Regions from separate parts of the Streptomyces sp. NPDC093598 genome, predicted to be linked through region 2. Evidence: riboswitches for the same ligand, from Rfam matches in the RefSeq annotation. Region 2 holds a riboswitch; the other holds the start of a gene.

Region 1 (5,691 bases), on a different contig from region 2:
TCGCGAAGAGAAGAAGAGCGAGGACGGTCACACGGTGGTCAAAGCCCGGCTCAATCGGGGCGAAAGCCGCGGTGAACTGGACCCTTGCTCTGATTCACCACCCCTGGGTCATCACATGGCGCGATCCGCATTCCTATGATGGGCCCACGACATCCGCGGGCCGCTACGACCAGGCAGTCCGATGCGGTGCAATGCGGCGCGATGGTGGAGGGGTCGATGACTCAGGGGGCCGGTCAGGGACCCGAGGTGGAGCGGACGGCGACGTTGCGCGACTTCCGGGTGCCCGCGTACGTCCACGAGACCGGTCCGTACGTCCACAGCGTTCACCCCGGCGAGGTCGCCCCGCCGCCCGAGGAGACCTACCCCGAGGGGTACACGCCGACCCAGCGCGACCTTCCCGTCGTCAATCGGGGTGACACTGTCCAGGTGACCGTGGACCCCGAGACCGCCGCCGTCCCGCAGACCAGCACCGGGCAGGGCCCGCTGTACGTCGTGGGTGACGTGCACGGCTACCTCGACCAGCTGGTGTCGGCCCTCCAGGAGAAGGGCCTGCTCGACGCCGCCGGCAACTGGTGCGCGGGCACCGCCCGGCTGTGGTTCCTCGGCGACTTCACCGACCGCGGCCCGGACGGCATCGGCGTCATCGACCTGGTGATGCGACTGTCCGCCGAGGCCGCCGCGGCCGGCGGCTACTGCAAGGCGCTCATGGGCAATCACGAGCTGCTGCTGCTGGGCGCGAAGCGGTTCGGCGACACCCCCGTCAACTCCGGTGCGGGCACCGCCACCTTCCAGGCGGCCTGGCTGCTCAACGGCGGCCAGAAGACCGACATGGACCGCCTCCAGGACCACCACCTGCAGTGGATGTCCCGCCTGGACGCCGTCGAGGAGGTCGACGGCCACCTGCTCGTCCACTCCGACACCACCGCCTACCTCGACTACGGCCGCTCCATCGAAGAGGTCAACGACACCGTCCGGGAGACGATCACCCGCAATGACGCGGACGAGGTCTGGGACCTGTTCCGCAAGTTCACCAAGCGGTTCTCCTTCCGCGACGAGGGCGGCGCGGACGCCGTGCGCTCCCTGCTCGATACGTACGGTGGCACCCGCATCGTTCACGGACACAGCCCGATTCCCTATCTGCTGGGCGAGGTCGGTGCCGAGGAGGACGAGGACAACAGCGACCCGGTCATCGAGGGACCGCACGTCTACGCCGACGGACTCGCCATCGCGATGGACGGCGGCGTGACCATGGCCGGAAAGCTGCTGGTCCAGCAACTGCCGCTGGATGCGTGAACGTTTACCGGGCAGGCGTTCCCGGTCGGAGGACCGGCCCGGTGACGGGTCAATTTCGGTAAACCCCCTGTCACCGCATACCGTCACCGCTCTACCATCGGCTTATCCGTAGCAGGCTCCCCTCCGTTTCTGCCCGACGGCTCGTCAGCATGCCGAGCCCCAAGCCCTACGGAGCATCGGGGGATGCACATGAACAGCGTTCCGCAGCACCTGCTGAGCGAGGACCGCCAGGAATACGAGCGGATCCTCGATGAGGCGCTGCGCTCCGCACCACACCGTCCCGAACTGGCCGCTGTCGGACAGCGGCTCAACCCCGAACAGCTGCGCACCATGGCGCTGAACGCCACCGCGCTCATCACGGCCGCCGCGTCGACCGAGTACCAGTACTACGTCAAGGTCCGCGACGAACTGCGTCAGCCGGCGTCGTCCGCCTCGACGGCCGTGCGCGAGTCCGGTTCCTCCGAGCCGGGTGCGGGCGCGTCGGGGCTCGCCGCCACCATGGGCGTCGCCGAGGCCACCGGCGCGGGCGCCGTCGCCGTCGTCGCCGTCCTCGCACCCGTCCTGGCCGGAACCGCGGCGGCGATCTTCCTGCTCGTCGGCTACATCCTGCAGATGCTCGACCCCGAGCAGGGATTCGCCCGGACCATGCTCACCACGGGCTGGGTGTTCGGCGCCGTGACCGCGGTGGCGATCCTTGTCGCCGCGGTGGGACTGCTGCTCACGGCCCTGCGGAACAAGCCCACGGCCGAAGGCGGGCCGTACGGCGAGCTGCTGGAGGAAGTGGCCCGGGCCAAGGAGGCCTGGCACGATGCGCTGCTGGAACGCGGCGTCCTGCCCTTCCTGCGGGAAGCACTCGTCGACCCCGGCGCGGCCGCCGCGCTGCACCCCACGCCCTCGTCCACGCCGGTCAGCCGCATGCCGCACCTCGGCTACGACCGCCCGGGGTTCACCAGCCCGGACGACGGCGACCGCGGCTCGCGCCCCAGCTTCAGCAGTCCGGACTACACCAGCCCGGACTTCGGAGGACCGGAGCATCAGCCGGAGTAGCCGTCGGATCCCGTCCGAGCAGGCACCTCCCACAGGCCGGGGGACCATCGGCCCCCGGGCCTGTGCGCGGCCGGGTCAGTCCGCGATGGGCAGGTACACACGGTTCCCGCTGGCCGCGAACTCCTTCGACTTCAGGGCCATGCCCTCCTCGATCTCGGTCCGGGTGCCGCCGTGTTCACGGCGGATGTCCTGTGAGATCTTCATGCTGCAGAACTTGGGACCGCACATCGAGCAGAAGTGAGCCGTCTTGGCCGGCTCGGCGGGCAGGGTCTCGTCGTGGAACTCCCGTGCCGTGTCCGGGTCGAGGGCCAGGTTGAACTGGTCCTCCCACCGGAACTCGAAACGGGCGTCGGAGAGGGCGTCGTCCCACTCCTGCGCACCCGGGTGTCCCTTGGCGAGGTCGGCTGCGTGGGCGGCGATCTTGTAGGTGATGACGCCGGTCTTGACGTCGTCACGGTTCGGCAGGCCCAGGTGCTCCTTGGGCGTCACGTAACACAGCATCGCCGTGCCCCACCAGGCGATCATCGCGGCGCCGATGCCGGAGGTGATGTGGTCGTACGCCGGGGCGACGTCCGTGGTCAGCGGGCCGAGCGTATAGAACGGAGCTTCATCGCAGATCTCCTGCTGAAGGTCGATGTTCTCCTTGATCTTGTGCATCGGGACGTGGCCCGGGCCCTCGATCATGGTCTGAACGTTGAAACGCTTCGCGATCCGGTTGAGTTCCCCGAGTGTGCGCAGCTCCGCGAACTGCGCCTCGTCGTTGGCGTCCGCGATCGAGCCGGGCCTGAGGCCGTCGCCGAGCGAGTACGTGACGTCGTACGCGGCGAGGATTTCGCAGAGCTCCTCGAAGTTCTCGTACAGGAACGACTCCTTGTGGTGCGCGAGGCACCAGGCGGCCATGATCGAACCGCCGCGGGAGACGATGCCGGTCTTGCGGTTCGCCGTCAGGGGCACGTACGCCAGACGCACGCCCGCGTGGACCGTCATGTAATCCACGCCCTGCTCGGCCTGTTCGATGACCGTGTCCTTGTAGATCTCCCAGGTCAGCTCTTCGGCCCGGCCGTCGACCTTCTCCAGGGCCTGGTAGAGCGGCACGGTGCCGATGGGGACGGGAGAGTTGCGCAGCACCCACTCGCGGGTGGTGTGGATGTTGCGGCCGGTGGACAGGTCCATGACCGTGTCGGCGCCCCAGCGGGTCGCCCAGGTCATCTTCTCCACCTCCTCCTCGATGGAGGACGTCACCGCCGAGTTGCCGATGTTGGCGTTGACCTTCACCAGGAACCGCTTGCCGATGATCATCGGCTCGATCTCCGGGTGGTTGACGTTGGCCGGCAGCACAGCCCGGCCGGCGGCGATCTCGTCGCGCACGACCTCGGGCGACACGTTCTCCCGGATGGCGACGTACTCCATCTCGGGCGTGATCTCGCCGCGGCGGGCGTACGCGAGTTGCGTGACCGCCTGTCCCTCCCTGCCGCGGCGCGGCTGGCGCGGCCGGCCGGGGAAGACCGCGTCCAGGTTGCGGAGACCGCCGCGGGGCGAGGTGTGCTTGATGCCGTCGTCCTCGGGGCGGACGGGGCGGCCCGCGTACTCCTCGGTGTCACCGCGGGCGATGATCCAGTTCTCGCGCAGCGGCGCCAGGCCCCTGCGGACGTCGGTGTCGACGAGTGGATCGGTGTACGGACCCGACGTGTCGTACAGCGTGATCGACTGGCCGTTGGTGAGGTGCACCTGACGGACCGGCACGCGCAGGTCGGGGCGGGTGCCCTCGACGTACGCCTTGTGCCAGCCGATGGACTTTCCGGCCTCCTCGGACTTCTCGTCCTGAACGGAGGCAGGCGTGCGTGCGTCCTTGCTGGTCATCAGACCTACTCCCTACGCCGGCATTACCCGGTAACAGGTTCGGCGGTCGACGCAGCGGTTTCCGTCCGGCGACGTTTCGTGTGAAACATCACTCGACTCCGGCGATGTTTCATGTGAAACATCGCTGGGACGGAGGTCAGCGCCCTCTCAGCCCGGTGCTCCGAGCTCCCGCGTGTACAAAAGGTGCCCCCACGCTAGCGGCAATTCTGGCGCGGTGAACAGAGGGCCCCCCTCGTTCTTGCGATGATCGGTCGGTGACCACGACGCAGCGTCCCCCCTACCCACCACCCGAGCCGCCCCGCGGATCCGGCGCCGGAAACGGCGACGGCCGTGGCAACGGCCATGGTTTCGCCACCGGGGCCGGGAGAGAGCCGACCAGGGGGCAGAGCCCTGCGCCCGGGTACGGGCGTGGCTCGGATTTCGCCCCCGGGGGCGGCGGCGAACGTGGTCCCGGCTCCGACAGCGAGTACGGCTCGGGTACCGGCGGAGAGTACCGCTCGGGCTCCGGCGGTGAGCGTGGTCCCGGCTCCGGCGGTGAGTACCGCTCGGGTACCGGCGGTGCATACGGTTCCCGTCCCAGCGGTGAGTACGGGCCGGGCTCCGGTGGCGGCCAGGGTGGCGGCTATTCCGGTGGCGGCCACGGCGGTCCCGTCGGGGGGCAGGGCCCCGGCCCCCGTGGCGGGCACGATTCAGGGTCGGGCGGAGGTGATGGGCACGGCCACGGTGGAGGCGACGGGCACGGTGGAGGCGACGGGCACGGTGGAGGCGACGGGCACGGAGGGCACGGCCCCGGCTCCGCACCGGGTGGCGGGCATGGACACTCGCACAACCACGGTCCGGCCACGCCCGTCTCCATGCACCTGCGCAAGGTCATCGCGGCGGTCCTGATCCCGTTCGCCGTGGCGGTGCTGGTCGGTCTCGCCGTGCTGTGGCCGGGCGGCGCCCCGGCGCACGAGCGCACCGGCGTCGGCTTCGACCGGCAGACGCAGGATGCCACGGTCACCAAGGTGGTCGAGGTGAGCTGCAGGGAGGCCGGCGCCTCGGGCGTTCCGCCGACCGGCGACACCTCCACCGCGGAGGGTTCCTCGGCGGTGCAGCAGGAGAAGGGCACCTGCAAGCGGGCGACGATCCGGGTCGACAGCGGCGACGACAAGGGCCGTACGTTCACTGAGATCGTCCAGCCGGACCAGTCCCGCCAGTTGCACGAGGGCCAGGAGGTCGTGGTCGCCTACGAGCCCTCGGCACCGAAGGACCTGCAGTACTCGGTCACCGACATCAACCGCCGTCTGCCCATGGCGCTGCTCGCCGGCATCTTCGCGCTCGCCGTCGTGGTCGTCGGGCGGCTGCGGGGGGTCATGGCCCTGGTGGCGCTGGCCATGAGCTTCCTGGTGCTGAACTTCTTCATCCTGCCCGCGATCCTGCAGGGCTCGAACCCCTTGGTCGTGGCGGTGGTGGGCGCGAGCGCCATCATGCTCATCGCCCTGTACCTGT
Region 2 (5,691 bases):
ACGACGGTGCCTGGTGGCAGGGCTTGGTGCTGGGCCTCGCGGTCGCGGTCACCGCCACGCTCGGCGACCTCGGCGAGTCCATGATCAAGCGGGACCTCGGCATCAAGGACATGGGCACGCTGCTGCCGGGCCACGGCGGCATCATGGACCGGCTCGACTCGCTGCTGCCCACGGCTCCGGTGGTGTGGCTGCTGCTCGTGCTGTTCGTCGGGTCCGGCTGAAGCGACCTTCGACGGCGAGCCCCTGCCCCGCCGGGCAGGGGCTCGCCGTCGTCTCGGGGAGACGCCCGAGGGCCTGAAGTGGGACGATGCAGATGTACCTCCCAAAGGAGGCCATCATGGCCATCATCCGAGAGAGTATCGACGTCGACCGCCGTCCCGAGGAGGTCTACCAGTACGTCATGGACGCTCCGCGCATGCCGGAGTGGCAGTTGAGCGCCGTGTCCGCGGAGCGCCTAAACGAGGGGCCCGTCGGCGTCGGCACCAAGGTCCGGGTGACCCGGCACATCGGCCGCCGCGTCATGCCGATGACCATGGAGGTCACCGAGTACGATCCGCCGCACAGCTGGGGCATGCGCGGCGTCGACGGGCCGGTCCGGGCTCAGGTGCACGGCGAGGTCGAGCCCTACGACGAGGGCCGCCGCTCGCGCGTCACGATCGACATCGACTTCGAGGGCCACGGCATGGGCAAGGTCCTGGTCCCGCTCGTCGTACGCCCCCAGGTCCGCAAGGAACTCCCGCGCAACGAGCAACTCCTCAAGGACCGGCTCGAGCACACGGGCGAGTAGAGCGCCCCGCCCCCGGCGGCTCCGACGGCTCGGCTGAGCGCCGCCGGGGGAACCTCCAGCCGTTCCGGCGCAGCTTGAAGACGACGAACACCCCGCACAGGGCCCACACCCCGAGGAAGGCCCACTTGAACCACGGGGGGCCTTGCCACTTTTCCGCCAGGTGCATCGAAGCCGTGTAGAAGGACATCATTGCTCGCGCGTGCCCGGCGTCATGCGCAGGAACACTCGGTTCCGCGAGGCTGAGCGAATCCTCGGTTCCTGTCTGCCGTGCGTCTGGACCGCTTTCGGTCCCACGAACGCGGCGATCCACTGGCTGTCGACCGAGCGCCGGACCCGGCACGACCTCGAAGTGACGCGAGCGTTCAGCAGCGGTGATCGCGGCAACCGAGCACGTCGGGCGGTCCTGAGCCGTGCGAAGCCGACCAACGCTGACAGGTGGCACCCACGGGTGACCGCCCCCACCCCACTCCGGCCTGGGCAACCGGAGTTGATCTGCGACACTGGGAGGGTTATGCCTGCACCCGGAGAACTCACTTTCGTCGCCCCCCGCGGAGCCAAGAAGCCGCCGCGGCATCTCGCCGATCTCACTCCTGCCGAGCGCAAGGAGGCCGTCGCCGCTGTCGGGGAGAAGCCGTTTCGTGCCAAGCAGCTCTCGCAGCACTACTTCGCGCGGTACGCGCATGATCCGGAGCAGTGGACCGACATTCCGGCCGGTGCTCGCGGGCGGCTGCAGGAGGCGCTGCTGCCCGAGCTGATGACCGTCGTGCGGCATCTGTCGACCGACCAGGGCACCACTCGTAAGACGCTGTGGCGGCTGTTCGACGGGACGCTCGTCGAGTCGGTGCTGATGCGCTACCCGGACCGGGTGACCATGTGCATCAGCTCGCAGGCCGGATGCGGTATGAACTGCCCGTTCTGCGCGACCGGGCAGGCCGGGCTGGACCGCAATCTGTCCACAGCCGAGATCGTGCACCAGATCGTGGACGGCATGCGGGCCCTGCGGGACGGGGAGGTGCCCGGCGGTCCCGCGCGGCTCAGCAACATCGTCTTCATGGGCATGGGTGAGCCGCTCGCCAACTACAACCGGGTCATCGGATCCATCCGGCGGCTCACCGATCCTGAGCCCGATGGCCTCGGCCTGTCCCAGCGCGGCATCACCGTCTCCACCGTCGGGCTCGTCCCGGCCATTCACCGGTTCTCCGACGAGGGCTTCAAGTGCCGCCTCGCCATCTCGCTGCACGCCCCCGACGACGAGCTGCGCGACACCCTCGTCCCCGTGAACACGCGCTGGAAGGTCCGCGAGGTGCTGGACGCCGGCTTCGAGTACAGCGCCAAGTCCGGGCGGCGGCTGTCCATCGAGTACGCGCTGATCCGGGACATCAACGACCAGGCGTGGCGCGGTGACCGGCTCGGCCGGATGCTCAAGGGCAGGCCGGTGCACGTCAACCTCATTCCGCTGAATCCGACGCCCGGGTCGAAGTGGACGGCCTCCCGGCCGGAGGACGAGAAGGCGTTCGTGGAGGCCATCGCCGCGCATGGTGTGCCGGTGACGATCCGGGACACTCGTGGTCAGGAGATCGACGGGGCGTGTGGTCAGCTCGCCGCCACCGAACGGTAGTCTGACCGCCGTAAGAACATCTGCATATTCCGACAGGGGAGCGCCACAGCGCTGAGAGTGCGGCACACGGCCGCAGACCCTCCGAACCTGGCCCAGGTCATTCTGGGTAGGGAGATCGGTCACCACTCGAGCTGTTGCGTCCTGCCCGGGACCCCGGAAGTCCCGGGCAGGACCGCGTCTTCTCCTGGTCACTCCAGGAGGAATCCAGTGAACATCAACGCAAAGCGGCTGACGGCGGCGGTCGTCGGACTCGGCATGGCCGGCACGCTCGCCGCGTGCGGGTCGTCCGACGGCGGTCAGGGGTCCGGTGACTCCAAGACCGTGACGCTCGTCAGCCACGACTCGTGGGCCGCGTCCAAGGACGTCATCGCGGCCTTCGAGAAGCAGTCCGGCTACAAGGTCGACGTCCTGAAGGACGGCGATGCCGGGCAGGCCGTGAACAAGGCCATCCTGACCAAGGACAACCCGCAGGGTGACGTCTTCTTCGGCGTCGACAACACCCTGCTGTCCCGCGCCCTCGACAACGGCCTCTTCCAGCCGTACGAGGCGAAGGGCTCCGACCGGATCAAGGCCGAGTACCGGGTCGATCAGGAACAGCATCGCGTCACGCCCGTCGACACCGGCGACATCTGCGTGAACTACGACAAGAAGTACTTCGCCGATCACAAGCTGGAACCGCCGCGGAGCTTCGACGATCTCGTCAAGCCGCAGTACAGGAACCTGCTCGTGACCGAGAACGCCTCCGCCTCCTCGCCCGGGCTCGGCTTCCTGCTCGGCACCGCCGCGAAGTACGGGGACGCCGGCTGGGAGGGCTACTGGAAGAAGCTCAAGGCCAACGGCGTGAAGGTCGTCGACGGCTGGGAGCAGGCCTACAACGAGGAGTTCTCCGGCTCGGCCGGCGGCAAGAAGGCCAAGGGCGACCGGCCGCTCGTCGTGTCGTACGCCTCCTCGCCGCCCGCCGAGGTCGTCTTCGCCGACCCGAAGCCGAGCACGGCGCCGACCGGGGTCGCCGAGGGCACCTGCTTCCGGCAGGTCGAGTACGCGGGGCTGCTCAGCAACGCGAAGAACACCAAGGGCGGCAAGGCGTTCCTGGACTTCCTGATCAGCGAGCGGTTCCAGCAGGACATGCCGCTCAACATGTTCGTGTACCCGGTGCGCGAGGGCGCCCAGGTGCCGCCGGAGTTCGTGCAGTACGGGCCGCAGGCGAAGGACCCCGAGACCATGGACCCGGCGAAGATCGCCGACCATCGCGACCAGTGGGTCAAGTCGTGGACCTCACTCGTACTGAAGTAGCCGTTCGGAGGCGGGGCGCGGCGGCGCGGTTCGGTCTGCTGGCCGTGCCGGTCGCGTTCTTCGCCGTCTTCTTCGCCTACCCCGTCGCCGCGATCGTCGCGCGCGGTCTGAAGGCCGACGGGACCTGGCACCTCGCACGGATCGGGGAGGTGCTGGCGCAGTCCGACGTCCGGCACGTCCTGTGGTTCACCACCTGGCAGGCGCTGGTCTCCACCGCGCTCACCCTGCTCGTCGCGCTGCCCGGCGCGTACGTCTTCGCGCGCTTCGACTTCCCGGGCAAGCAGGTCCTGCGGGCGGTGGTGACCGTGCCGTTCGTGCTGCCGACGGTCGTCGTCGGTACGGCGTTCCTGGCGCTGGTCGGGCGGGGCGGGCTGCTCGACGAGCTGTGGGGCGTACGGCTGGACACCACCGTGTGGGCGATCCTGCTCGCGCACGTCTTCTTCAACTACGCGGTCGTCGTCCGGACGGTCGGCGGGCTCTGGGGGCAGCTGGACCCGCGGCAGGAGGAGGCCGCCCGGATGCTCGGGGCGTCCCCGCTGAAGGCCTGGCGGCAGGTCACCCTGCCCGCGCTCGCCCCGGCCGTGGCCGCCGCCGCACTCATGGTCTTCCTGTTCACCTTCACCTCCTTCGGCGTCGTGCAGATCCTCGGCGGGCCCACCTTCTCCACCCTGGAGGTGGAGATCTACCGGCAGACGTCCGAGATCTTCGACCTGTCCACGGCCGCCGTGCTGACGCTGATCCAGTTCGTCGCGGTGGGCGCGATCCTCGCCCTGCACGCCTGGACCGTGCGGCGGCGGGAGACCGCGCTGCGGCTGGTGGACGCGTCCGTGACCGCGCGCCGGCCGCGCGGCGCGGGGCAGTGGGCGCTGCTGGGCGGGGTTCTCGTCACCGTCGCCGTGCTGCTCGTGCTGCCGCCGGCCGTGCTGGTGCAGCGGTCCCTCGGTGCGCCGGGCTTTGGCTACTACCGGGCGCTGACCAGCGAGGACGGGGGAGTGTTCCTGGTCCCGCCGATCGAGGCGATCGGCAACTCGCTGGCGTACGCCGTCGCCGCCACGCTCATCGCCGTGGCGATCGGAGGGCTCGCCGCGGTCGCGCTCACCCGCCGGGACGCCGGGCGGTTCGTGCGCGGCTTCGACGCGCTGCTGATGCTGCCGCTCGGGGTGTCCGCGGTGACCGTCGGCTTCGGGTTCCTGATCTCCCTCGACGAGCCGCCGCTGGACCTCAGGTCCTCCTGGATCCTGGTGCCGCTCGCGCAGGCGCTGGTCGGAGTGCCGTTCGTGGTGCGGACCATGCTGCCCGTGCTGCGGGCGGTGGACGTACGACTGCGGGAGGCGGCCTCGGTGCTGGGTGCCTCGCCCTGGCGGGTGTGGCGGGAGGTGGACCTGCCGATGGTGCGGCGGGCGCTGCTGATCGCGGCCGGGTTCGCCTTCGCCGTGTCCCTCGGGGAGTTCGGCGCGACGGTGTTCATCGCACGGCCCGACCGGCCGACGCTGCCGGTGGCCGTGGCCCGGCTGCTGGGGCGGCCCGGGGACCTCAACTACGGCCAGGCGATGGCCCTTTCGACGATTCTGATGGTGGTGTGCGCCGTGGCCCTGCTGGTGCTGGAGAGGCTCCGCACGGACCGGACGGGGGAGTTCTGATGCTGCTGGCTCTGCAGGGTGCGACGGTCCGCTTCGGCGGGCGTGCCGTGCTGGACGCCGTCGATCTGGAGGTCGCCGACCACGAGATCGTGTGCGTGCTCGGACCCAGCGGCAGCGGCAAGTCGACCCTGCTGCGGGCGGTGGCCGGGCTCCAGCCGCTCGACTCCGGGCGGGTGGTGCTCGACGGGCGCGACCAGGCAGGCGTGCCGGCGCACAAGCGCGGGGTCGGGCTGATGTTCCAGGACCACCAGCTGTTCCCGCAGCGGGACGTGGGCGGAAACGTGGCCTTCGGGCTGCGGATGCACGGCGAGTCGAAGCGACAACAGGCTGAACGAGTGCGGGAGTTGCTGGAC

Evidence for each region. Region 2 has a riboswitch for thiamine pyrophosphate ahead of ACIRDU_RS26320 (thiamine ABC transporter substrate binding subunit). Riboswitches for the same ligand answer to the same signal wherever they lie in the genome.
Region 1: linked by a shared signal. The riboswitch ahead of thiC (phosphomethylpyrimidine synthase ThiC) and the one ahead of ACIRDU_RS26320 (thiamine ABC transporter substrate binding subunit) in region 2 are both predicted to bind thiamine pyrophosphate.

What each region holds. Positions count from the first base shown of each region.
Region 1 covers NZ_JBIWIV010000003.1:181,240-186,930, forward strand. Annotated here, with positions in the region: gene ACIRDU_RS12625 (metallophosphoesterase) at 202-1,293, shown strand; gene ACIRDU_RS12630 (hypothetical protein) at 1,477-2,340, shown strand; gene thiC (phosphomethylpyrimidine synthase ThiC) at 2,416-4,200, opposite strand; TPP riboswitch at 4,193-4,382, opposite strand; gene ACIRDU_RS12640 (YibE/F family protein) at 5,055-5,691, shown strand, end outside.
Region 2 covers NZ_JBIWIV010000010.1:98,762-104,452, forward strand. Annotated here, with positions in the region: gene ACIRDU_RS26305 (phosphatidate cytidylyltransferase) at 1-221, shown strand, start outside; gene ACIRDU_RS26310 (SRPBCC family protein) at 338-787, shown strand; gene rlmN (23S rRNA (adenine(2503)-C(2))-methyltransferase RlmN) at 1,299-2,405, shown strand; TPP riboswitch at 2,430-2,536, shown strand; gene ACIRDU_RS26320 (thiamine ABC transporter substrate binding subunit) at 2,661-3,698, shown strand; gene ACIRDU_RS26325 (ABC transporter permease) at 3,737-5,338, shown strand; gene ACIRDU_RS26330 (ABC transporter ATP-binding protein) at 5,338-5,691, shown strand, end outside.